DNA from 2 places in the Oculatella sp. FACHB-28 genome. Region 2 is predicted to be linked to the other one. Evidence: riboswitches for the same ligand, from Rfam matches in the RefSeq annotation. Region 2 holds a riboswitch; the other holds the start of a gene.
What was found. Region 2 has a riboswitch for cobalamin ahead of H6F88_RS05615 (sirohydrochlorin chelatase). Riboswitches for the same ligand answer to the same signal wherever they lie in the genome.
Positions count from the first base shown of each region.

Region 1 (3,417 bases), on a different contig from region 2:
ACCTTAACTGAGTCTTTAAATTAGTTCAGATCATCCCCAGATTTGTTGATTGTTGGCACATCGCACCTGCCGTCCAGCCTTGCCTGTGTTAGATTGAGCGTACTCCAATTGCAGTCTCTCCTCAATTTCAGACTATGGTGATCACAAAGCGTGGGCTTGTCCTCGGTGCAACAGCAGTAGCAGTTACTGCTGTGGTCGTTACTGGCGCAGGTGTACACATGTCGGGTGGGCAAGCCTTCCTGCAGGAGAGTCCCAAAGAGCTGATTGATGAAGTCTGGCAATTAATTGATCGCAACTACGTTGATGCTACCTTCAATCAAGTCGATTGGAGGGCTGTTCGCCAGGACTATCTGGAGCGTTCTTATGGCACCCGCGAAGAAGCATACGATGCCATTCGAGACATGCTGGAGCAGCTTGAAGACCCCTACACTCGCTTCATGGACCCGGAAGAGTTCCGGAACATGCAGATCGATACGTCTGGAGAGCTGACAGGAGTTGGAATTCAGCTTGCTCAAGACGAAGAAACGGACGAGCTAATCGTCGTTTCCCCCATCGAAGATACGCCTGCCTTTGAAGCGGGTATCTTGGCGCAAGACGTCATCGTCCAGATCGATGGTCAAAGCACTGAAGGAATGGATGTCAACCAGGCTGTTAATCTCATTCGCGGACCGGCTGGCTCGGAGGTTACACTAACTATTCGTCGAGGTGAAGAGCAGCTTGAGTTTCCGCTGCAGCGGGCGCAGATTGAGCTACATCCAGTTCGCTACAGCTATCAAGAAGGCTCAACCGGCGGAGTTGGCTATATTCGTCTGACGCAGTTTAGCGCTAATGCGGCTGAGGAAATGCAGGCAGCGATTCAAGACCTGGAGTCACAAAATGTGACGGGGTACATTCTAGACTTGCGTTCCAACCCAGGTGGATTGCTCTATTCCAGCATTGATATTGCCCGGATGTGGTTAGATGGCGGGGTAATTGTCTCGACAGTCGATCGCCAAGGCATATCTGATCAAGAGAGTGCAAATGGTCAGGCATTGACCGATAAGCCTCTAGTGGTGCTAGTAGATGGCGGATCAGCTAGCGCCAGCGAAATTTTGTCAGGTGCGCTGCAAGATAACGATCGCGCCGTACTAGTCGGAACTCAAACCTTTGGTAAAGGGTTAGTGCAGTCTGTGCGAGGACTGGGCGATGGTTCAGGAATTGCGGTCACGGTTGCAAAATATTTAACTCCTAGCGGTCGAGACATCAACCACTCCGGCATCGCACCCGATGTGGAGATTGAGCTAACCGAAGAGCAGCAGGAGCAGCTTCTAGACGATCGCACCCAGATTGGCACCACAGCCGATCCTCAGTATGCTAGGGCATTGCAAGTGCTGAACGAACGCATCACTGCCGAAAGGCAAAACCAGAGGGCAGAGACGGTTCCGCAGTCGCAGTAATCCGTTGGTCATAATCTTCTAGCTCTAACCAGCAGCACTATCTAAGCGGGCTGGCACTTACCCGCGCGAATTAAGCCGACTCGACGGGCGATCGCCTCTGTTTCTGAGGCAAACGGCCCCCACTTTTCGGCTCCTATTAAATCTTTTTCTGCTGGTGGGTGCGGCAAAATTTCGCACTGTCCACTGCTTTGCTTAACGATGTACCACGCTTCTGAGTTGCTCATGTTGAAAATCTAAGACACGTTTCGTTTGCTGTAACTGGACTGATTCTAATCCAGGTGTCTTGAGTCCATCTTGAAATCTGAATTTCTTAAGCAACCTGCTGTCTAGATATCGAAGGAGATTGAGCTTCGTTGCGTCCTTCATCTATAGCAATTCTCAATTACACGGGATACAGCAGTGGTGCACCACGCCCCTGCTGTATCCCGTGCTTTGTATCCACTCAAGCAAGAACCGGTATAGGCAGCTACAGGTAAAGATTCATCGCTCTACTTCATTGGGGTAACGACTTGGGCTAGAATGCCCCAGTGGCTTCTAGATTGGTTGGGGGATCAGCCCAACCAGAGTTGAACCTCACGTTCAACTTGGGGAAAGTTCGGTGAAAATCCGGCACTGTGCCGCAACTGTGAAAAAGGGATTAGCTCAAATTGGTCTAATCGCTCCTTTTAAGTCAGGATGCCTATCTGAAGCATTTGTTCTGTGTCCAACCCGCGATGCACGGGTTAAGTGAATGCAAAGTTTGGAATGTTTACGTCCATCGGCACCGATGGACTGTCTCGCTACGGTATTGGATTCTAGCTACATTACCCCGACGATCAAATCTATTTGGGTACATCTGAGCAATCCAGAGTTTAGGTTCTTGCCTGGGCAATCTGTTTGGCCCAAGTTTGAACGAGACGGACGCAAGTTTAGCAAAATCTACTCGATCGCCTCCTCTCCAGAGCGCTGCCCCAAAGTCGAGCTATGTGTATCTCGGGTAGGTTGGAGTTCTGCTTACATACAAGATCTAGAAATTGGGGCAACAATTCCAGTGCGAGGGCCTTACGGGTTAATGACGCTCAATCAACTGCCAAAACGTCCTCGTCTCTACGTTGCTGAAGGGTCAGGAATTGCCCCATTGAAGAGCCAAATTGACTGGCTGCGAGACTGTGGCTACAGCCAACCTGTGTGGTTAGTCTTGGCAAACCCGGAGACAGCAGATTGTTTGCCGTATCACGATTACTGGCGATCGCTCCAACAAACATGGCGACCGTTCCACTACGTAGAAGCAATTCACTGCAGCCCAGAATCAGCACTAGTTGCTCAAGACCTAGACCTCTCTCAGTTTGAAATTGACATCTGCGGAGTGGGCGATCGCGTTTCCGAAATCTACGAATTTATTCTCTCTATGGGAGCAAACCCAAACCAGGTACGCTCTGAGAAGTTTATTGCCTTCTAATTGGAGTTGAGGGCTAGAGAGTTAGCCCTCAACCCCTAGCCCTAGCCCCTGATTCTCCTAGTAGCTAATCTGAAGCGTTACAGAGGCTTCGACCTGCTGTTCGCCACCGACAACAGGGGTTGGTGCATCAGATAAAGCTACTGCTTCACTTGCTGCTCTGCCATATGGAATCGGAGGCATGGGGGGCACTGCACCATTCACTTGAATATTCACTACTTCATCACGGGTTAGTCCCAGTGCACCAAGCACTACATCCGCCTGTTCTTGAGCTTCCTGGGTTGCCTCTCGCAAAGCCTGATTTTGGGCAGTGGCGATTGCCTCCTCCTCAGCCGTAAAGCTAATGCCATCAATCCGAGTCGCACCCGCATTGACTGAGGCATCTAAAATGTCTCCCGCTTGCTCAGTCGAAATTTCAAAGCTCACAGTATTAGAAGCCGTATAGCCAACTAACTCTTGCGTGCCATTTTCAAAGTTGTATTGAGGGCTGAGGTAAATCCCGGTGGTGGTGAGTTTATCGACATTGCGCGATCGCAGCAATTCCAC
Region 1 covers NZ_JACJPJ010000061.1:49,651-53,067, reverse strand. Annotated here, with positions in the region: gene ispG ((E)-4-hydroxy-3-methylbut-2-enyl-diphosphate synthase) at 1-7, shown strand, start outside; gene ctpC (carboxyl-terminal processing protease CtpC) at 135-1,436, shown strand; gene H6F88_RS13190 (transposase) at 1,478-1,660, opposite strand; cobalamin riboswitch at 1,982-2,138, shown strand; gene H6F88_RS13185 (FAD-dependent oxidoreductase) at 2,167-2,874, shown strand; gene H6F88_RS13180 (SIMPL domain-containing protein) at 2,932-3,417, opposite strand, start outside.
Region 1: another riboswitch for cobalamin. It lies ahead of H6F88_RS13185 (FAD-dependent oxidoreductase); the one in region 2 lies ahead of H6F88_RS05615 (sirohydrochlorin chelatase).

Region 2 (3,417 bases):
TTGGGCTTAAACCTCCCTGAAGAGGAATTAACTGGAGGAGGCTCTCCTGGGCTTGTTGAGGGGCTTCTAGCGCCATTTAATAACCTTCCAGAAGAATCTCGTATATACGCTATGACCGGGGCTATTCTGCTAACTCTTCTCTTAAAAAACTTAGCAAGCTATTTGAGTACGTTATCAAACGGTCACCTATCAAGACTATTAACGAATAGCTTAAGAAGAGAAGGATTACGAATACTTTTAGAGGTCAACTTAGATTTTTATGCTCAGATGAGAATTGGGGATTTGATTAATCGTATAGGACAAGAGATTAATCGAACGGCTCAATCCATTAAGATTTCAATTAATATTTTAACTATCGTATTAACAATTCTAGTTTTTATCGGATTGCTAATACGGATATCCTGGCAACTTACTTTAGCCTCGACTGGTCTATTGCTTCTAGTCGGTCTGGCAAATCAATTTTCTATTGTTCGCGCTAAGTTTTTTGGAAAAGCACTGGCACAGAATTCAAGAGATTACTCCAACGCACTGCTAGATGTCTTAACTGGCATCAGGTTAATTAAAGCCACTTCCAATGAAGAGCAAGAATATCAAAGAGTAGAGCATCTAATTCTTGAAAGAGAGAGAGCTGAGTTTAAATCTCAAGCAAACAATGCTGCTGTTCCACCCATCAATGAAATGAGCGGAATTGTAGCTGTACTCTCCATCGTCTTATTAAGTCGTGTTTTTTTTGCGGAGCAAGTTGGCTCCTTCTCGGTTTACACGATGTCAACTTATCTTTTTGTTTTATTTCGGTTAATGCCGATTATTGGACAATTAAATGGTGCTCGCAATTCTTACGCAAACGCAATTGCCAGTGTTGATCTAGTTGATGATTTTCTAAGGCGTGACAATAAAAACTTTATTATTAATGGAGTCATCCCTTATTCGCATTTAGTGAAGGGAATAAGTTTTGAGAATGTTTCGTTCAAATATCCTGAACATGAAAATTTAGTTCTTAATGGTATTAACCTTTGGATTCCTAAGGGAACAACTCTCGCCTTAGTTGGTGCGTCAGGTGCCGGTAAATCAACTGTCGCAGATTTACTGCCGAGGTTTTACGATACAGTTGAAGGCTCTATTAAAATAGATGGTACAGATATCAGAGATTATGATGTCCGCACACTAAGAAGGGCGATGGGCATTGTCAGCCAAGATACTTTTCTCTTTAATGATTCTGTTCGTAACAATATCGCTTACGCGCGATCAAACGTGACAGAAGATGAAATTATTGAGGCTGCCAAGCGGGCAAATGCTTATGAATTTATTTTGCGCCTACCTCAAGGCTTAGATACTCAGCTTGGCGATCGCGGTGTACTGCTCTCAGGTGGGCAACGCCAGCGACTTGCGATCGCTAGGGCTCTACTTCAAAACCCAGAGATCTTGATTTTAGATGAAGCAACAAGCGCGTTGGATTCAGTTTCAGAGCGTTTAGTTCAAGAAGCAATCGATGATTTAAGTCGCGATCGCACAACCCTAGTCATCGCTCACCGCCTCTCTACAGTTCGTAAGGCAGATCAAATTGCGGTGATGGAGAAGGGGCAAGTCGTGGAATTGGGCAATCACGAAGAATTGATGCAGACAAGCGGTTATTATGCAAGGCTCTGTGCCATGCAGTTTGCTGAGAAATCCCAAATGTCAGGGCTCTCTGATCGAAAAGCGATCGCCAAAACATCCTACGAAATTCGGACCCGCCTGAACACAATGATTGGTTCTCTAAGGCTACTGGTTGACGGCATGTTAGATACCCCGGAAGAAGAAACCGAATTGACCGAAGAAGCGTATTACTCAGCTCTCAACCTTCTGAAGAGCTTAGAATCCTTCGAGACAGGGATTCAAAGCCCAGAAGAGCTTGAAGTCGCCCGATAAATATAAACAAATGTCGGCACTTGGGATAAGATGACGAGGCACACGTGAAACAGCAACCTGATTGGGAAAGTCCGGTGCGAGTCCGGCGCTGTGCCGCAACTGTAAACTAAAGGATGAAAAGCACTTTTATTCTTTAGAAGCCAGAACGCCAATCCGCTGCTTATTCACTCTATTTCCTGCGCTGCACAGGAAAGGGAGTTTAACGATGACTATTTCGACAGACAACACTCTGTCTCCAACAAGCGCTGCGAATTCTAAAATAGGCACACCCTTCGATGCCGATGTGAACCTCGATCAGTCAATCGTGCTGCCTCCGTTACCCCTCAACCGCCCACTATTACTAGTTGGACATGGCAGTCGCGATGCAGATGGAAGGAAAAGCCTATTGGATTTTGCCACTGCTTATCAAGCGCTTGATGTTTCTCGACCAGTCTTTCCTTGTTTCCTGGAACTCACTGAACCCTCGATTCAACAAAGCTTAGACCAATGCGTGGAGCAGGGCTACACCGATCTTTCGGTGCTGCCTGTGCTGCTGTTTGCAGCTCGACACAACAAATTTGACGTTACCAACGAACTGGATCGCGCTCGACAGCGACATCCTCAACTTAACTTCCATTACGGTCGCCATTTTGGGATTACCCCTGGAATTTTAGAGCTATGGCGATCGCGTCTAGAGCAGCTTGATCAACCCGACCAAAACCCCCAAGAAGTCTCTCGCGCTGATACAGTGTTGCTGTTTGTAGGACGTGGCTCCAGCGATCCTGATGCAAATGGCGATGTTGCGAAACTAGCGCGAATAGTGTGGGAGGGGAGCGGATATCAAACGGTTGAGACCTGTTTTATTGGAATTACTCACCCCCGCTTAGAAGAAGGTTTTCGCCGTGCGCTACTGTATCAATCTAAGCGAATTATTGTGCTGCCTTACTTTCTGTTTACTGGTTTATTAGTCAAAAAGATCTTTGACACCACCATACAGCAACAAGAGCAGCATCCTGAAGTTTCGATGGTTTGTCTACCAGAAATGGGGTTGCATCCTCAGTTATTTTCGGTATTGAGAGAACGAGAAATCGAAACTCAGTTAGGGCAAGTACAGATGAACTGCGAGATGTGCAAGTTTCGGCTAGCCGCGACCGCCCAAATGGGAGAACATGAGCTACCTCATCAGCATGGGCATGATCACCATCACCATCACGGTCATGAGCATGGACATGGTCACCCAGATGTAGATCCTTACGCCGACCCAGAGCAGTATCATCAAAGGATTTGGCAAGCCCCTTAGAATTGCGTCTGAATATTATGTCTGAATCCCAAGAATTTACAGTGGGCGATCGCGTTCGAGTGGTTGCCCTTCCGCCTTACGTTAAAACTGCTGAACCCATGCCGATGCTGCGTCCTCCCAACGTCATTAGCCTAGGCGAAGAAGGAATTGTTATTAATCGGCGTCCTGGAGGGTTTTGGAGCGTTCGCTTTTCCCAAGGAATGTTTTTAATGGATACCCAGTATCTTGAA
Region 2 covers NZ_JACJPJ010000041.1:147,956-151,372, forward strand. Annotated here, with positions in the region: gene H6F88_RS05610 (ABC transporter ATP-binding protein) at 1-1,908, shown strand, start outside; adenosylcobalamin (AdoCbl) riboswitch at 1,948-2,110, shown strand; gene H6F88_RS05615 (sirohydrochlorin chelatase) at 2,114-3,187, shown strand; gene sipA (regulatory protein SipA) at 3,205-3,417, shown strand, end outside.